2 regions of the Brevibacillus sp. SKDU10 genome follow, and region 1 is predicted to be linked to the other one. Evidence: riboswitches for the same ligand, from Rfam matches in the RefSeq annotation. Region 1 holds a riboswitch; the other holds the start of a gene.
What was found. Region 1 has a riboswitch for thiamine pyrophosphate ahead of thiC (phosphomethylpyrimidine synthase ThiC). Riboswitches for the same ligand answer to the same signal wherever they lie in the genome.
Positions count from the first base shown of each region.

Region 2: linked by a shared signal. The riboswitch ahead of thiO (glycine oxidase ThiO) and the one ahead of thiC (phosphomethylpyrimidine synthase ThiC) in region 1 are both predicted to bind thiamine pyrophosphate.

Region 1 covers NZ_LSSO01000009.1:4,643-14,166, forward strand. The annotation lists gene AYJ08_RS01355 (dihydrolipoamide acetyltransferase family protein) at 1-625, shown strand, start outside; gene lpdA (dihydrolipoyl dehydrogenase) at 630-2,042, shown strand; gene thiC (phosphomethylpyrimidine synthase ThiC) at 2,181-3,959, opposite strand; TPP riboswitch at 4,084-4,200, opposite strand; gene AYJ08_RS01370 (small acid-soluble spore protein P) at 4,325-4,474, opposite strand; gene AYJ08_RS01375 (peptidylprolyl isomerase) at 4,583-5,266, shown strand; gene AYJ08_RS01380 (HEPN domain-containing protein) at 5,330-6,196, shown strand; gene AYJ08_RS01385 (low molecular weight protein-tyrosine-phosphatase) at 6,320-6,787, opposite strand; gene AYJ08_RS01390 (phosphodiester glycosidase family protein) at 6,883-7,956, opposite strand; gene AYJ08_RS23735 (hypothetical protein) at 8,149-8,289, shown strand; gene AYJ08_RS01395 (DEAD/DEAH box helicase) at 8,462-9,524, shown strand, end outside.
Region 2 covers NZ_LSSO01000186.1:80,572-90,095, forward strand. The annotation lists gene AYJ08_RS18190 (cyclase family protein) at 1-421, shown strand, start outside; gene AYJ08_RS18195 (Ig-like domain-containing protein) at 618-1,493, opposite strand; gene AYJ08_RS18200 (NAD kinase) at 1,605-2,408, opposite strand; gene AYJ08_RS18205 (YugN family protein) at 2,530-2,943, opposite strand; gene AYJ08_RS18210 (glycosyl hydrolase family 18 protein) at 3,129-4,202, shown strand; gene AYJ08_RS18215 (DUF3888 domain-containing protein) at 4,271-5,032, opposite strand; gene thiO (glycine oxidase ThiO) at 5,106-6,236, opposite strand; TPP riboswitch at 6,345-6,456, opposite strand; gene AYJ08_RS18225 (excisionase family DNA-binding protein) at 6,467-6,697, opposite strand; gene AYJ08_RS18230 (glucose-6-phosphate isomerase) at 6,701-8,059, opposite strand; gene AYJ08_RS18235 (efflux RND transporter periplasmic adaptor subunit) at 8,306-9,524, shown strand, end outside.

The DNA.
Region 1 (9,524 bases):
TCCACACGTTACTTTGTTTGACGAAGTAGACGTTACTGGCTTGGTTAACCTACGTAAAGAAGGTAAACCACTAGCTATGGAACAAGGAATTAAATTAACTTACCTTCCATTCATTGTAAAAGCAGTAGTGGCTGGTTTGAAAAAATTCCCAATCCTTAACACTTCTATGGATGATGAAACACAAGAAATCATCTTCAAAAAGTACTATAATATTGGTATTGCAACATCTACAGAAGACGGCTTGCTCGTACCTGTAGTTAAAGGCGCAGATCGTAAATCCATCTTCGAAATCTCTGCTGAGATTAACGAATTAGCTGGTAAAGCTCGTGACCGTAAAGCATCTGCCGATGAAATGAAAGGTTCTACTTTCAGCATCACAAACATCGGTTCTGCTGGTGGAATGTTCTTCACTCCAGTGATCAACCATCCTGAAGTAGCTATTTTGGGTGTAGGTCGCATTGAAGAGAAACCAGTAGTGAAAAACGGTGAGATTGTTGTTGCACCAGTCTTAGCGTTGTCTCTAAGCTTTGACCACCGTCTAATCGATGGAGATCCAGCGCAACGTTTCATGAACTATATCAAAAAGCTTCTGGAGAACCCAACACTATTGGTTATGGAGGGATAACAACATGGTAGTAGGAGAATTCGTAGAAGAAATTGACGTAGTAGTCATCGGGGCAGGTCCTGGTGGTTATGTCGCAGCAATCCGCGCAGCTCAATTGGGGAAAAGCGTAGTTGTAGTAGAACGTGGTAACGTAGGTGGCGTATGCTTGAACGTGGGTTGTATCCCATCAAAAGCCCTTATCCACGCTTCTCACGTTTATGAAAATGCACAGCATGGTGCTAGCATGGGTATTACCATGGAAAACGTAAAAGTTGACTATGCTAAAGTACAAGAATGGAAAAGCGGCATCGTGAAACAATTGACTGGCGGGGTTGCTTCCTTGTTCAAAGGAAACAAAATACGTCTAGTTTCTGGGGAAGCGTTCTTCTTGTCTGAGAATGAAATCAGCGTTTATAACGATAATGAGTCCCTTAAATTCAAGTTCAACAATGCGATTATCGCGACCGGTTCTCGTCCGTTCGAACTTCCAGCGTTTAAATGGAGCAAGCGAGTATTGTCCTCTACTGAGGTATTAAGTCTTGGCGAAATTCCAAAACGCATGGTAGTTATCGGTGGTGGATACATCGGGGTTGAGCTAGGTACAGTTCTTGCTAAATTTGGTACAGAACTTACAATCCTTGAGGGTGCAGACCATATCCTACCTGGATTTGAACAAGACATGACTCGTCTAGTTGAACGTCGTTTGAAAAAACACAACGTGAAAATTCATACCAAAGCTCTTGCAAAAGGCGTGGAAGAATCAGAAAACGGTGTAGTCGTAAAAGCAGAAGTAAAAGGAGAAGAAATGTCCTTTGAAGCTGATTACGTACTAGTTACTGTTGGCCGTAAGCCTAACACAAATGATATCGGTCTTGAAGCGATCGGCGTGAAAATGAACGAGCGCGGATTGATCGAAGTAGATAAACAAGGTCGTACAAGTCTACCACACATCTTCGCGATTGGTGACATTGTTCCAGGTCTTGCGCTAGCTCACAAAGCTTCTTATGAAGGTAAAGTGGCTGCTGAGGCAATTGCGGGACATGCGGCTGAAGTGGATTACAAGTGCATTCCTTCTGTTGTATTCTCCGATCCAGAAATGTCCAGTGTGGGTATCTCTGAAAGAGAAGCAAAAGAACAAGGTCTAGATGTAGTTGTAGGTCGTTTCCCTTATGCTGCTAACGGACGTGCTCTATCTGTTAATGCCGGCGAAGGATTTGCAAAAATCATTGCTGACAAAGAAACAGGAGTAGTTCTAGGTGCACAATTCGTTGGGGAAGATGCTTCTAACATCGTATCTGAAGTAGCTTTGGCTATTGAGATGGGTGCTACATTGGAAGATATCGAGCTAACTATCCATGCTCACCCAACTTTGGGCGAAGTAACATTGGAAGCTGCAGAAATGGCGCTTGGTCGTCCGATCCACGTAGTGGTAAAATAATTATTCTCTATAGAAAAGGGTTGCTGGAATAGACCAGCAACCTTTTTTCTTTACTCGTAAAAGAAGGTTATATTAGCTTGCAAGAAAAAGATAAGAGTGTGTACAAACATACCGAGTATTACAAGCTAATAAAAGAGCTCAGGTATACATTTTAGAGCCAGAGCGTTTAAACTCTTCTGCCTTTTGAGAAAGCCCTGTTTCAATGAGAGAATCTTCAAGACTTGGTGTACTTTTATCCGACAATTGACTGTTATCAACCATTCCTTTTAATTCATGACTAATTTTCATGCTGCAAAATTTCGGTCCACACATCGAGCAAAAATGCGCTGTTTTAGCTGGTTCAGCGGGAAGAGCTTCATCATGATAATCGCGTGCTCGCTCGGGATCTAATGATAAATGAAATTGATCGTGCCAGCGAAATTCAAATCGTGCTTTTGACATCGCATCATCCCATGCTTGAGCAAGGGGATGACCTTTTGCTAGATCGGCGGCATGCGCTGCGATTTTATAGGCGATGACCCCTTCTTTTACATCATGCTTATTAGGCAGTCCTAAATGTTCTTTCGGCGTTACATAGCATAGCATCGCAGTACCAAACCAGCCAATCATAGCAGCACCAATGGCAGAGGTAATGTGATCATATCCGGGGGCAATATCAGTTGTAAGCGGCCCTAACGTATAGAAGGGAGCCTCCTGACAAATATCCTGCTGAATGTCTACGTTTTCTTTAATCTTGTGCATGGGAACATGTCCCGGCCCTTCGATCATGACCTGAACATCATACTCCCAGGCCATTTTCGTTAGTTCACCCAAGGTTTCCAATTCCGCCATTTGAGCAGCATCATTGGCATCCGCAATGGACCCCGGCCGCAGACCATCCCCTAAGGAGAGTGAGATATCGTAAGCACTTGCAATTTCACAAATCTCACGGAAATGTGTATACAAGAAATTCTCCTGATGATAGGTAAGACACCAAGAGGCCATAATGGAACCTCCTCGCGAAACGATTCCTGTCACACGATTCATGGTAAGAGGGATGTAACGAAGCAAGAGTCCAGCATGCACTGTGAAGTAGTCCACACCTTGTTCTGCTTGCTCGATTAACGTATCCCGGTATAATTCCCAGGATAAATTCTCTGGTTGTCCTCCCGCTTTCTCCAAAGCTTGATACAATGGTACAGTTCCGACTGGTACAGGAGCATTCCGTAAAATCCATTCACGTGTCGTGTGAATATTTTTACCGGTCGATAAATCCATTATGGTATCCGCTCCCCAGCGAATTGCCCAGACCATTTTTTCAACTTCATCTTCTATGGAGGAAAGAACAGCCGAATTTCCAATATTAGCGTTTATTTTTACCAAAAATTGCTTGCCAATAAGCATAGGCTCTAGCTCGGGGTGATTTATATTAGCTGGCAATATGGCGCGTCCACTGGCAATTTCTTGACGTACTACCTCTGGCTTTATTCCCTCACGTATCGCTGCGAATTCCATTTCAGGTGTAATGATGCCTTTACGTGCATAATGAAGCTGAGTGACGCGTTTTCCTCTACGTGCTCGCAGAGGTGGACGATTTTCAAATTCTTGAACAGGAAGCGAGTTAGCATCCTTTGATTTTGTAGGGGCAAGATTTTTGGAGGCCCCGTATGTTTCTGTGTCATTGCGTTCTAAAATCCAAGGAGAGCGGAGTGGTGCAAGACCTTTGCTTAGATCAATCGTTTCAAACAGTGTTTCATCTGTGTAGGGTCCGCTCGTATCATACACTTGCAAAGGAGCATTTGGAGTAACGCGTCCTTGCTGATCAACAGTAGGAGAAAGCATAATTTCACGAAACGGAACCAGTAGATCAGGCCTTGAGCCTGTCACATATCTCTTGCGACTTGCTGGAAAAAAAGACGGAGTTGATAAAATAGACATTGCTATACCTCCCAACATCATTTGGCAACTAGCTAGGGACGGTAGGAGCGACAAACTAAAAAGAGCCATACAGCAAAGGCTGACGGCTCTTATCCATACAAAATAAACATGCTGAAATAAACGAAGTCATTCGTATGGGATCGTTTCCTACGCTGGCATTATCCAGATCAGGTTTCACGGTCGGTAGCAGAGTTCTCCACCCTCTCAGCCTGGCTTCATCCAAGCTCCCGTATCCATATGTAGTTGCCCTTCTACCATATCATATGGAAAAATGTGGGTCAATAGGACTGATGGAACGTTATGTGTGGGAAAAATAAACAAAACCGCCAATCCGGCCAGGGACAGGCGGTTTGTTAAGCAGAGGGTTATCCTTCGCGTGTTTTAACTTGACGGGAATGATTCTTTTGCTTTACCTTTTTGGTTCCTGGCAAAGGTTCCCCGGTTTGTTCTAAGCCTTGAAATTGGTTATTATATGTTTGATGCGGATTTTCTACTAAGAAATCATCTTTTGCCATCCTTATCAGCTCCTTCGTGATTAGTATGGGAGGGAAATTGGTATCACATGCATTGGGAAGTGTTTGTAACGCTGTGAATTATAGTTAAACAGGAGAGGACAGATTTTTATGAAAAAAAGATCGATGTTTATGGCAGTGCTCGCTAGCTTATTACTTGTAACAGGCTGTAGTGGAAATCAATCAAATACGACGCCTATTGAACAAGCCCAAGATATAAAGGTTAATCAGATAGATCTCACAGCGGAGCTCAAGTTTACAGAGCAAGCTATGATTGGGAAAACGACACTAGCTCAGATGGAAAAAATATATGGACCTGCTGTAGAAAAAAAGACCATTAAAAGTAATTTTCGTACCAATTTAAAATCAGAGAATGGACCAAATCCAGAAGTAGAGCAAGAAGTAGCTTTTATCAAGATCAATCCATTAACAGGGGCAAAATGGAATAAGGCCTACCCCTTATATTTTACCAAAACGGCTGACCCTACATTAGTAGCTGCCCAAGTGATGTTAAAACGCGGAGATTTGATGAAAAATCTTGAGTCTAAAAAGCAACTAACCCTAGAAGATATCAAAAAGGTATATGGAGCGCCAACACGCGACCTAGGAAGAGTTCTGGAGTATTATGATTTCAAAAATAAAGCTGTTCTGCATGTCATTCTAACGGACAATAATCAAATTTCCACTATGCTAACCCATTATGGATTGTTGTATGCGGACAAGCAAGAGGATATGATTGAGAATGAAAATATCATTAAGCGTTTGAGTCAGGAACAAGGATCAGCATCTAAGTAAAAACGGCCAGAAGCCTTTATAAGAGTCATAACCTATAAAGCCGTGGCGAATGGAGGGATCATCATGCCAACCTTGATTGCACCCGTATTTAATACCATAACAGATAAACCACTTCGCATACAGCTAAGTGAGGATTTCTTTCTGGTATCCGGCTTTGAGCCCTTGTATAAGATTTGTCATGAGCGCTTGCGTCCACAGATGAACGAGAATCGGCTTCATTTTGAAGAAAAGGTAAAACCAAACTCATTGTTTCTCTATGCAGAGTATCCTACCTTAAAAGTAAAAGAGGATCGTCCTTTTATAGCTGAAATAGAGAATCGCTTAAACATGGCGAATGGAGAAGGGGTTTGTTCGATCCCTTATCTATTAACAATGGAAGAAAATCGGTATGGGATTAATTATTTAAAACGCTCATTAGATGGTCCTAAGTTTATATATACCGATCAAATAGAGGGATTGTTCAAGCGTCTAATGAATGCAGATATCTCGTTTCCAACCGTTCCGTATCGCAGATATTTATTAGCTTTAGAAAAGAAATCGTTGGAGGATGAGTTGTTAGATTTATGGATTGCTTTGGAGTCTTTGTTTGTACCAGATGGTAAAAAGGGAGAGATTACGTACAAGGTGCGAACAAGAATTGCTTATTATCTGGGGCAAACACCTGAAGAAAGGATTAGGATTGCCAATTTTATTAAAAACTCCTACAACCATCGTTCTGAAGTGGTTCATAGCGGTAAGGATTTAGGTAATACAATCAAAGAAGAAATACAGATATTACGTCAGATTGCCAGAGCTACCCTTATTAATTTAGCTCTAGAAAAAACCAAACTACAAAAGCTGAGGGAACAACTAGACAATTTGGTGCTAACTGGCAGAACATATAAAGAGGAATTTTCACCTGCTTATTTTGAACATATTGTCTTGCCCTAGAAATGAATTAAACAGGGGAATAGCAGGGGGAACCTTCTTAAATAGAAAAGCAGCTACTCGTTTTCTAGGAGTGGCTGCTTTTTTTAAAACTAAACAAACGAATAAAGACATAGGCTTGCTTTGTTAAGATAAATCGTGTTTGTCACGAATATGATTGATTAAACCAACCGAACCTGCTTCGACTAACTCGTACACATAATCAAATCTACCTGTAAAATAGGGATCTTCGACTTCTGTTTCCTTATAAGCGGGAGCATAATCCATCAGTTTGGTAACATTTTTAGCATCTGGAGCAAAAGCACACAATTTTTCTACATTGGAATTGTCCATGCATACAATATAGTCAAATTGTTGAAAATCAGCAGAACGAATTTGTCTAGCAAAAATAGTATCAAAACGAATGTTATGCTTCGTTAATACTAGTTGAGTCCCTTCATGTGGAGGGTTTCCAACGTGCCAACTGCCAATCGCTGCTGAATCAATTTCAATGAATTCCTCTAGTCCGGCGAGTTGTACTTGATGACGAAAAACTGCCTCTGCCATGGGTGATCGACAAATGTTGCCTAGACAAACAAATAACACACGTACCATATGAAAAACCTCCTTACATTGCATATGAACAAAGCAAAACCTCGGCTATCAAGCTCGCCGAGGTTATTTGTTTTAATCTACTCACATGCCTATTCTTAGTATACCATCCATGCGTTTGGTAACCAACGACCACGTGGGTCGCCATTTGCGGATTTTGTGAGAACATTGCCTTTGTCAACCATCATGGAAGAAGTACCGCCGTCCATAGCCATTCCATTTACAGCGCCGTATTCTTCGAGCAGATCAGCCATATCTTTCATGCTAGCACCAATAGAGTGCTTTTGACGACCATCAATAACAATGAACAAGATGGTGCCATCAGCCATCTGGCCTACAGCCGTACGTGGAGCGATTCCCCAGCTAATCGGATCTTTTCCGGCAAAGAGGTTCTTTCCATTTACCACCAATTGAGGTCGAAATGACATAGCATCTCTAATATTCATCTTCAACAGCTCTTTAGAGGTATAACGACCTGTGATTAACTTTCCGCTATAATCAATTCCAAGCACGGTGTCCCCGCCGGATGGATTGTAATCCTGAAGCAGTTTTCCATCTACGATCACTAGTCCAGCTGCTTGGCTGCCGTACCCCATAAAATTGGGATCATAAAAGCCGCTTGCATTGACTCCACCAATTGCATTCGTTCGTTCTGAGAATTCACTAATCCATTCACCGCGTGGTTTACCCCGGTTCTTTTTTGTACCGGTTGTTTGAATTAAGTGTACACGGTTAGGATCAGAAACCTTCATCACGTATCCTTTAAAGTAATGAGCGGGATTGAAGTATTTTTCTACCGGAATAACTTCAGTCAGCTCTTTTTGAACAGGCTTTTCTTCTTGTTTTTCTTCTTTTGCCGGCGGAGTAGTTACCTCTGTAGGTGAAACGGAGTTAATCGCTTCGGGATTATTGATCTCCGCACGAAGAGAATTAAGGGCGTCTTCTCCTACCAATGTATATTTAGCCCAACTGGAGTGTTGAGTTGTGAGCAACGTTCCAGCAAGCCACAACCGCAAGTCGTGGGTTAAATAAAAACCGGCTACTAGTACAACGAAGGTTACAATACTTCCTAATAATAGTTTCTTTTTTCGTTTCGCTTTTCTCTTTTTTGATCTTCGCATGGGTTGTTGATCTTTAGAACTGCGAGTACGGGATAGTGGTGCCTCTGACATGTATCTCATTCCTATCTAGCTTAATCTGATATTTTTAGGTATAAGGAGGTAGTTCCATTTATATGACGCGCATGTGGATAAAAGGTTACGACCTTTTTGCATTCCATTGACAGCACTTACTGGATAGACCCTAATGAAGCTATCAGCATGCTTTCTCTTATTCTGGGTAAACTACATATGGAGGTGAGGTTTATGCGCGAATTTGATAAAGAGTTTCAGGAACAAGTAGAAGAGTACAGAAAAAATCCACCGGGCACTCATAACCAGCATAGTGAGACAGACCGCCATGATAAAATGGAAAAACACGAAACAAGAGTGGATTCTAACTCCTAATCTGGCTAATCTGATACGTAAGGGCGATGACTCTTTTTGAGAAATCGCCTTTTGCATACATATTTGGCGATGAGAGATGCAAAGATTGAATTTGATACCTTGGGTTTTCTTCTTGCCAAGAAAATGGTAAGCTAATCTGTACGAACTATTTGGTTGTAGGAGGATTTCTTCAGTGTCTAACGATTTTATGCAAATTACACGAGGTCCCATTGTAACATTTCTAAGGGAACGTGGCTATGAAAAGCTAACTCCTATTCAAGCACAAACCTTGCCGGTTATTCTAGAGGGAAAAGATGTCATAGCTGAATCTCCTACGGGATCAGGGAAAACAATGGCATATTTATTGCCTCTTGTCCAAAATTTAGATGAAACAAAAAAAGAATTACAAGTACTAGTATTAGCACCTACGCAAGAGCTGGTTATGCAGATTTATCGCGAGGCTACGCAGTTGTTAGCTTCTATTGGAATGCATGCCGCCGCACTGATTGGTGGAGTCGATGCGAAGCGCCAGTTGGACAAGCTAAAAACCCATCCAGCTATTGTTATCGGAACGCCGGGGCGCGTAAAAGAGCTGTTAGAAATACGCAAATTAAAAGTGCATACCGTGAAAAGTGTAGTAATCGATGAGGCTGATCGCATGCTCGATCGCGGATTTGCTAATCCGGTGCAGGATGTATTGCGCCGTTTAATGCGTGATACGCAACGCTTGTTTTTCTCTGCAACATTATCTAAACAAACACAAGCTTTAATAAAGAGCATGGCTCATGAGCCGGTAGTCATTGCAACAGAGGCTCCTGAGAGTAAATATGAAGTGCTTCATTTTTATTTAGTAGAAGAAGGGCGTAAAAAAGCAGATGCGCTTCGTCGTCTGATTCGTATGGTCAATGCTAAAAAAACACTTGTTTTCTTAAATACCATCGAGCGGGTTGATGAAATTAAAGAGAAGCTAACGTATCATCATCTAGAATGCGAACTGCTTCATCGAGATACGCCAAAAGTGGATCGAGCGCGGGCCCTGCAGCATTTCCGTGAAGGGAAGCTACCTGTATTAATCGTAACAGATGTAGCCGCTCGCGGTATTGATATTTCTGATGTTGAGCTGGTTATTCACTATGATCCTGCTACAGATGCCGATACATATGTTCACCGCAGCGGAAGAACGGGGCGTATGGGGAAGGCAGGACTGGTCTTTTCGATTGTGTTACCTAACCAACGATTTATCATCCAAAAATTCT
Region 2 (9,524 bases), on a different contig from region 1:
CCTGATTCAAAAGCTAAAGGAAATGGATTATCAGCTAAAACCATATGATATTGTGTTAATTCGTTCCGATGCTGATAAAAAAATTATGGATGACAACTATGCTTACATTCATGTTGGCGTATCTGCAGAAGCAACTTGCTGGCTTATCGAGCAAGGAATCAAGGTCATGGGTACTGACGGCTGGGGCTGGGACATCCCCCTTACTATTCAAGCAGCGAATTACAAGCAAAAGCCACGGGAAGGACTTCTCTGGGCAGCTCATTACGTTGGAAGAGATAAAGAATATTGCCAAATCGAAAAGCTGGCTAACCTAGATAAAATCCCGACACCTTATGGCTTCAAAATCAGTTGTTTTCCCATTAAAATCAACAAAGCAAGTGGAGCTTGGACAAGGCCTGTAGCGATTATTGAAACCCCGTAGATACGACAAAAGCCCAAAGGATATGAAGGTAGCCATTCCATAAAATTTGACTACTCAATCACAAATAGCCTTAGTCCTATTTGCTGGACTGAGGTTTATTTATTGCCCATGAAAAATCCCCTTTACCGCTTACCGTTATGCTACTCACACAGGTAATGTAAAGGGGATTCTTTTTTACTTTATCGAGATGCTCTTCTTAGTAAACATTCACTGTAATGTTTACGTTCTTGTTACCGAATTTCACCTTAACAATTGCTTTACCGGCCTTGCGCGGAATAATTTTTCCGTTTTTAACTGTCACGATATCCGTATTATTGCTTGTCCATGTTGCTTTAGAGGTAACATCCTCGTTTGATCCTGCTTTGTAGATAGCAGTAGCTTTTATCTCAAAATCATCATCGTCTTTGAACAGGTGTAGCTGCTGTGTCGTAACCACTAATTTATTCATTTGGTCGACTTGTACGCTTACAGTTGCCTTTTTGTTACCAAAGCTTGCTGTTACAGTAGCTGAACCCGCTTCTTTTGGTTTAATTAATCCTTTATCAACAGTAACTGCATTACCTTTTACCTGCCAAGTTACTTTATCTGTAACATTTTCCTTGGAGGAATCCGTATAAACAGCTGTCACAGAAACTTTTTTCGAATCATTTCGAAGCAAATCCACTTTTTTCGAGCTTACTTCCAATGTTTTTAGCTTTTTAGATACCGTTACAGACGTGGTAATTGATTTGCCCATATAGCTGGCTGTAATTACCGCTGTTCCCGCTCCTACAGCTTTTACTCTACCGTTAGTAACCGTTGCTACCGAGCTGTTTGACGTACTCCATGCTGCCTTGGAAGTGACAGAAGCAGTTTTTTTGTCTGTATATTGCGCACTTAAAGTAAGTGATTTAGTGTTCCCGGCTTCAAGCGCCAAAGTATTGGCTGAAATCTTCAAAGAAGACAGAACCTTCTCGGCAGGCTTGGTTGCAGACTTAGTAGCGGCTTCCAAAACGGAAGTAGTCGGCATGCCAAAAGCCATACAAATAGCTAAACCCAATCCAAATATCTTATAAAACCTATTCTTTCTCATTCGTTCACCCATCCTCTAATTATCTTTAACGTAAATGAAATTGATATCTCTTATAATTATATCGGCAAAGAAGGGGAACTTGTAAAGACCAAAAACCAATTTTTTGAAATATTAACCATGAATAAAAGCTTTACGCACACGATCCCAAAAGGTTAGACGCTTGTATCGAGCAAATTTGACCTTTTGAGGACCGACACGACAGGTGATTGAATCAACATTTTTCCAAACGCCCTGCTCTCGATCCATGCCAAGCATGATTTCAGGATTCATAATAATCAGCTCTACCTGATGGTGCTTAGGTAAAACTAGTGCGCTGTTTATCGTCCGATAGGATTGATTATTGATGGAAGCAATTTCTGCTAGCTGGATTGCCTCTAGGGAAGGATGTAGCAAGGCACCATCCACCGCTTTATTATAAGCAGTGCTACCTGAAGGCGATGAAATAATAAGACCGTCTCCGCGAAAATGTTCAAATTCTTCCCCATTAATAAAAACGGAGACTACCAAGGAAGAAAGGCTGGCATTGCGAATGACTAGCTCATTTAGTGCCCACTTCTCCAATAGTTGTCCATCCTTGGTGCGAATTTGGCAGGAAACAGTTGGATATTCGGCTATTAAAGGATCTACCTGTTCCAAGGCCTCAGCAAATTCATCCAATTGATCAGGATGCCAGTCCGCATAAAATCCCAAATGGCCCGTATGAATCCCAATATAATGCGGCTCAAATCCATATTGATGAACAGCTTCCAGCATGGTTCCGTCACCTCCAATAGACAAAACCATATCCGGTTTTTCTTGACTATTGGCATCTAAAAAACGATAGGAACGCGAAGTGGAAGCAGCCAGCTTTTCACGCAATCTTATATCCACCTGGCGTGTATGATCATCATTACGTAAAACCGTTGCGATTTTCATTTCGTTAAAATCCTTTCTCTTTTGCGATAACCTTGATTTCATATTCATCATACTATTGCAAGTAGCTATCAGCAAATGAGTTAGCAACTATTTTACAAAAGGTCGAGGATTTCTCTTTTCCTCATTCTCCCGCAAATATCGTCTGCTCTAATCTGTTCAACAGTTCTTCAGCCTGTATAATGTATGTCGATTCAATATCCGCATCTTTATGAATGGGCTCTTGAAACTGATTAAACATGGAGGAAACGACCGAAGCGGCTGCATAATCAATATCATCATCAGAGCCGGTTTGATAGATATGCTTCAGGACAAATGGTTGTTCAAAGCGTAAAACAGCTTCAGGTTGATCCAGCTCGCCGCTCACTACCTGTACAGGTAAACGTAAGAAAACCATGCCTTTATCATCGAGCTTGCGGTCCAAAAAGCCACTTCTATACTCCCAATTGGACAAAGTAAAGCCTTCTTTCCCCAACGTCTCCATAAGATCACCGTATGTCGCTTGTTTCCCTTCAATTTGACTTGCTATTTGTTTCATCGAAGCTACCCCTTTTCTTTCTTCTTATCCGTATAGCCTTCTCCAAATCGATTTGATTTAGTTAACATCCATCATTTACCACCAGTAGCTTTTAAAGGAATCCAATGCCCTGTGTCGAAAGGGAAATACAAGAAGAAATCTATCATTTTACAACATGTACCTACTTGGAAAGGAATTTTATTTTTGTGAAACGAATCTTGCTAACACTATCGCTACTTTCAATTACGCTCGGAGGAAGCCAGCTAGAAGCAGCCACTGGCTCAAATGTATCGGCAACTCCAAAGGTAACGGCTACACAAAAGGTAACGGCTACACAAAAGGTAGTTAGCTATTATGCCGAAAATTATCCAGGTGATCTAGCCGCCTATACCTCCCTGCATCATTACCAGGATAGAATCTCTGACGTCGCCTTCTTTAACTATAATGCTACCAAGGAAGGCTATTTGGTAGGAGCCCTGCCTAAAACAGCGTTACAGTTAACGAAAGACACAAAAAAGGGTAGCTTTTTAGTCATTACGAATCATGGGAAAAAATTATTTGATAAGGAAATCGTCCATTCGATCCTGACCAACAAGGACTATAAAGCGCGTTTTATCCAGCAAGTCCTTACCACCGTACAGCAAAATCAATTGTCAGGTGCTAATCTTGATTTTGAAAATGTTCCGGCCGAAGATCGTCAGGCCTATTCCTCGTTCGTTGGAAGCTTAGCAGACCAGCTTCATGCGATTAAAAAGCAATTAATCGTCTCTGTGCCTGCCAAAACAAACGATGACCCTGCTATCTTCTGGGTATATGGCTTTGATTTAAAGGCACTGGGTGCCAAGGCCGACTATCTTCAACTAATGACGTATGATGAGCATGGAACTTGGTCAGAGGAAGGTCCAGTTGCCTCCTACAATTGGGTGGAGGATGTTGTACGCTATAGTGTTTCTCAAGTACCAGCCTATAAGCTATTAATGGGTATTCCAAGCTATGGCTACGAGTGGAGCACCGAGAAAAAAAGGGCTGTCAGCTTTCGCAATATACCTGCCATCATAAAGGAAAATCAAGCCGTTCCAGCATGGCATGATACATATAAATCGCCCTATCTGCACTATATGAAAAATGGTGTTTGGCATACCCTCTGGTATGAGAATGAATATAGTATCGCCGCTAAACGTAGCTTGGCTATAAAGTACAAGCTGGCTGGCTTTGCAATTTGGCGCCTCGGATATGAGAATGACACTTTTTGGACGGCGCTTCTTCCTAAGAAGTCATAAATGAAAACTGGTTTTTACACTCCAAAAGCCGTCAGCATTTCAAGTTGACTGACGGCTTTTTAGCTATTCTATACGAATGCCAAGCTGACTTTCGAAACTTCCTTACCAGGTACATGCTTCATCTTATCCAATTTCCAGGTCCCTAGCTCCTTAAGCAGGAAATAGACGATCTGCCGCCCATCTGGTCGCTTATACAAGATGTAGCCGTCCCGTTTACCAAGAAAGGTCATAGGCAATAGATAAACTTGCTTTTGAATCGCTTCTTTTTGGGAAAGCAATTCCTGATTCAGCAAGAGTAAGGCATTATCAGGCTCATCGCGATATTGGTGAGCAATTTGGTAATATCCGATTTGCTGATAGCCAGCTAGTTTCATTTGAAAGTACTCCTCAAACTCCTTTTGTACCTGTTGCTCCTCCGCCTTGCGCTTTTCCTCCCACTCGTCGCCTTGATGAGAATATCCAGTCAATTGTACCCCGTTTGGGTGTACCGCTAGCTTAATCGTTTCAATCGCAAAAGGCGGTGAATGATTTCCCTCATAGGTTTTCACCTGAAAAACAGCTTCGTAGGAATGAGGCTGATTGGTTAGACGAGAGACACCTATTACCTTGGCTGAGGATAGATCATAGGCTCGTGGATAACCATAGTAGTGAGTGATTGCTTTCATTACATGGGGATTCATCGTCAAAATAAGAGCTCCTTGTATCGGTTCGGAAGGTACAGGAGATGGTAGTTGAGCCCATGCGATATCTGAAGAGGTAGATACAGGAAACAGAAGCACAGTAAAAGCAACTATCGCCATATGCTGCCATCTATTTTTCCATTGCTTCATCTGCGATCATCTCCTTTTTTTGTTAACCTTCCTCAAACTCCCATTCTTTATGAAAAGGGTGAGCGCCTTCTCCTCATTTTTCCTCGTACGAAACAAGACTGAACCTATTAGGCAAGAAAGGATTCATATGCTCTGTTTCATTTGAACTGACATATTCAGCGATCAGCTTCGCCGTAATCGGTGCTAACAGGATTCCATTCCGGTAATGTCCGCAGGCTAGCGTTAGCCCACTCCAGTTTGGCACTGGCCCTAAAATAGGATGTCCATCAGCCGTGGCAGGCCGTAATCCTGCCCAAGCCTGTAAAAATGGAGCTTCCGAAATCGCTGGTACAATTGACATTGCCCCCGTTAATACTTTCGATACACCATAAACAGTGGAAGAGCGGTCAAAGCCGGCTAAATCTTCTGTAGCTCCAACAATAATTCGTCTATCCTGCTTAGGCACTAGATAGCCATTTTTTCCAAAGACTACATGGGAAAGAGGCAAATGATTCGAATCAACCGCCGCGATTTGTCCTCTTACTGGATAGACAGGTACATCCACTCCCACCTGACGTAAGATATCAGCAGTCCACGCCCCGGCTGCTACAATCACGTGATTAGCTTCCAGCTCCCCTTTATCTGTTACAACGCCAGTCATTTTCCTTCCAGCATGCTTTAATCTGATTACAGCAGTATTTTGGAATAAACGAACATTTCGGTTTTTGGCTTGTATCACTAGGGCTTCTAATAACAAACGGTTATTAATGTCAGCCTCGTGTGGAGAATAGATGGCTTGGCGTACCATTTTTGATAAATGCGGCTCGTGTTTTTGCACTTCTTTCCCAGACAACAATCGGATATCATAACCTTCAGACTTTTGCCACTGGTAGCGCTCCTGCAACCATTCCTCCTCCATATCGCTCATGGCTACTGTCAAAATGCCTGCTGTAGATAGCTGGCAATCAATGCCGGTAGCCTCCTTCAGTTCAAGCACCCAATTCTTGTATAGCTGCAATGAACGTATTCCCATGTCAAGAAGCGGCCCCGGCTTCGTAAATTCCTTTAAAGGAGCAAGCATTCCCGCCGCTGCAACGGATGCCTCCCCTCCAAACACTCCCTTTTCGATGAGAGTAACAGTCATGCCTACTTGAGCAAGTTCCGTGGCAATCGACAAACCAATAATTCCTCCGCCAATCACAATGATGTCTGAACAGCTTTTCATTGTTCTTCACCCTTTCTCGTATCTACTGAGTGGGGAATCGATTGGCTCTCTACACAAAGAAATGAAAAAACCCACTTCTCCGCGCAGGAAAAGTGGGAAAATCACCAACACCAAATCTAACCACTTCCCTTCGCCAGCATGACCTGGATCAGGTAAAAAGGGTCAACAGACACGCTCTGTCCTCTCAGCCCTGCAAGTTAGGACTCCCCCAGTAGATCAATGTGAAATTATTAATCTTCGTCCTTGTAATCATAGCTTTCAGGAATTGGCTCGAATTTTTCCGCCTCTTCGAAAGCCTTCAGTCTCTCTAGCTCCTCCATATGATGAGTAAACTGCTCCTTATTAATAAAGTAGTCCTCGCCATTATGGACGGCACGGATACGTCTCTCCGCTATCTTTTCTCGTATAAACCATTCAGGCATATCCAGATAAGCAGCTGTTTCCTTTACAGTTAAATACATGGTTTACTGTCCTTTTAAGCGGGCCTCCAGCTCAGCCTTCTGCTTTTCAAAACCTGGCTTACCAAGAAGTGCGAACATGTTCGCTTTATAAGCCTCTACGCCAGGCTGATCAAATGGATTCACACCTAGCAGATAACCGCTGATGCCGCATGCTTTTTCAAAGAAATAAAGAAGCTCACCAATATGATACGCTGATAGCTCAGGCAATTCAACTACAAGGTTAGGAACGCCGCCGTCCATGTGCGCTAAAATCGTGCCTTCCATTGCTTTTTTGTTAACAAAATCCATGCCTTTTCCACTAAGGAAGTTCAAGCCATCTAAATTAGCGGCATCCTGCATGATTTCAACGTCAGTAGCTGGTTGAGCAACGGAAAGCACCGTTTCAAACAAATTACGCGAGCCGTCTTGGATAAATTGCCCCATAGAATGCAGATCAGCAGAGAAATCAGCAGCAGCCGGGAAGATTCCGCGACCATCCTTCCCTTCAGACTCTCCAAACAACTGCTTCCACCATTCATTGAAATAATGGAATTGAGGTTCATAGCTTACTAGCATCTCAATCTGCTTCCCTTTGCGCAATAAGCAATTGCGGATAGCAGCATATTGATAGCATTCATTTTCTCCAAGAGCTGGATTCATATAGCGCTGACGAGCCGCCTGCGCTCCACTCATCAATGCATCGATATCTGCACCTGATACAGCGATAGGCAACAATCCTACTGCTGTTAATACAGAGAAGCGTCCACCAACATTATCTGGAATAACGAAGCTCTCATAACCTTCTTCGTTCGCTACTTGCTTCAAAGCCCCGCGCGCTTTATCTGTTGTTGCGTAAATGCGTTTACGGGCTTCTTCCTTGCCATACTTTTTCTCCATGAACTCGCGGAAAATACGGAAAGCAATAGCTGGCTCTGTAGTGGTTCCGGATTTAGAAATAACGTTGACCGAAACCTCCTTGCCTTCAATAACCTGCATAAGGTGAGTCAAATAGACAGGGCTAATATTATTACCCACGAAATAAATCTCAGGTGTTTTGCGCTGTTCTTTTGTTAAAGAGTTATAGAATGTATGCCCTAGTACATCAATTACTGCCTTAGCTCCAAGATAGGAGCCTCCGATACCAATAACGAGCAATACATCAGAATCAGCCTTGATTTTTTCTGCCGCCGCTTTAATACGTGCGTATTCTTCTTTATCGTATGTATCCGGTAGGTCTACCCAGCCTAGATAGTCGCTACCAGCACCTGTACCCTCATGTAATTGTTGATGCGCTAGCCCTACAGCCGCTTCTAAATGCTTCATTTCGTGTTCGGAAACGAATGGCAATGCTTTGTCATAACTAAAACGGATCGCTTTTGTCACGATAATACCCCCTGAATCGTAAGTTGCACAACTAATAATAAACTATGTTTATTATTGTACGCGATATCCTCTCTATTCTATCACGCAGAATTTAACGGAATCACGTCAATTTAAAAATCAGTCTCTTCTAAATATTATTACAATATTGTTATTCCTTAAAGTTTTACTAAATTAGCATAAATTTTTGTAACCATTTAGCAGTTGATGCGTAAATCCATTGTAAACAAATTTTTTAAGGAGGCTATTATGAAGAAACGTTGGTGGGGTGTTATCGCAGCTGGAGTACTAGTCGCCGGCGCCTATGGTTATTTGAAATTGACCGCTGTCGACGCAACGGGCCTTCCTGTTTCCGTCACTCCTGTTGTAAAAGGAAGCATTGAAAACAAAGTAATGGCATCAGGAATGGTTAAGGCGAAGCAAGAGGTTACGCTTTTCTCCCCAAATAATGGGACTTTGCTGCAATTTAACGTACAGGAAGGTGACAATGTTACAGCAAATCAAGTCATTGCTCGTATTGATGTAACCGATCTATCAAGCGAAATTGCATCCATTGATGCGCAAATCGCCTCGCAGCATGCTGAACTAAATCGTGTTAAATCAGGCAAAGAACCTGAAACGATTGCCCAACAGGAAGAACGCGTTCGTCAAGAGAAAGAAAAGGTTGACTCTGCTCAGAAGGAATACAACCGTACCAAACAATTGGTAGAGGCTGGTGCTTCTCCTGCCACTGAATTGGACAAGGCTAAGGACTCATTATCCCAAGCGCAATCATCTCTTAAAATGTCCCAGAGCGAATTAGCCCTCAATAAAAAAGGTCCAAAAAGCACTGATATTGCTTCCGTTCAAGCACAGATTAACCAGCTACAGGTAAAAAAAGCGGAGCTAACGAAGCAAAGCTCTCAATCCAGCGTGGTGGCTCCTTTCTCCGGTACCGTTTTAAAGGTGGATGCTAAGAATGGTCAAGCCGTAATGAAGGGGACAGAAATGATTACGATGGGTGACCTGTCAAAATTACAAGTAGTAGCAGATATTAACGAATCAGATGTAAAAGAGATTCAAATCGGACAAAAAGCACTTGTAAGCGGCACTTCTATGGGCAAAGAAAAAGCAGCAGCTACGGTAACCCGTATTTCGCCGCTGGCTACGAAGATTCAAAAAGGGGAAACGACAGGAAAAACAAAAGTAAATGTCACATTGGAGTTGGATCAGGCTGTCTCTGTGCTAAAACCTGGCTTTAATGTCGATGTGGATATTATGATCACCAATAAAAACAATATTCTTGTTGTCCCTTTCCAAGCGGTTGTGAATGATCCAAGCGGTTCCTTTGTCTGGGTCGTAGAAAACGGTCTGGCGAAAAAACGCCCCGTACAAATCGGTACAGAAAGTGACTTGAATGTAGAAATCACAAGCGGTCTGAATGAAGGAGACAGTGTCATTAGCAGCCCTTCCGCTGATTTGATGGAAG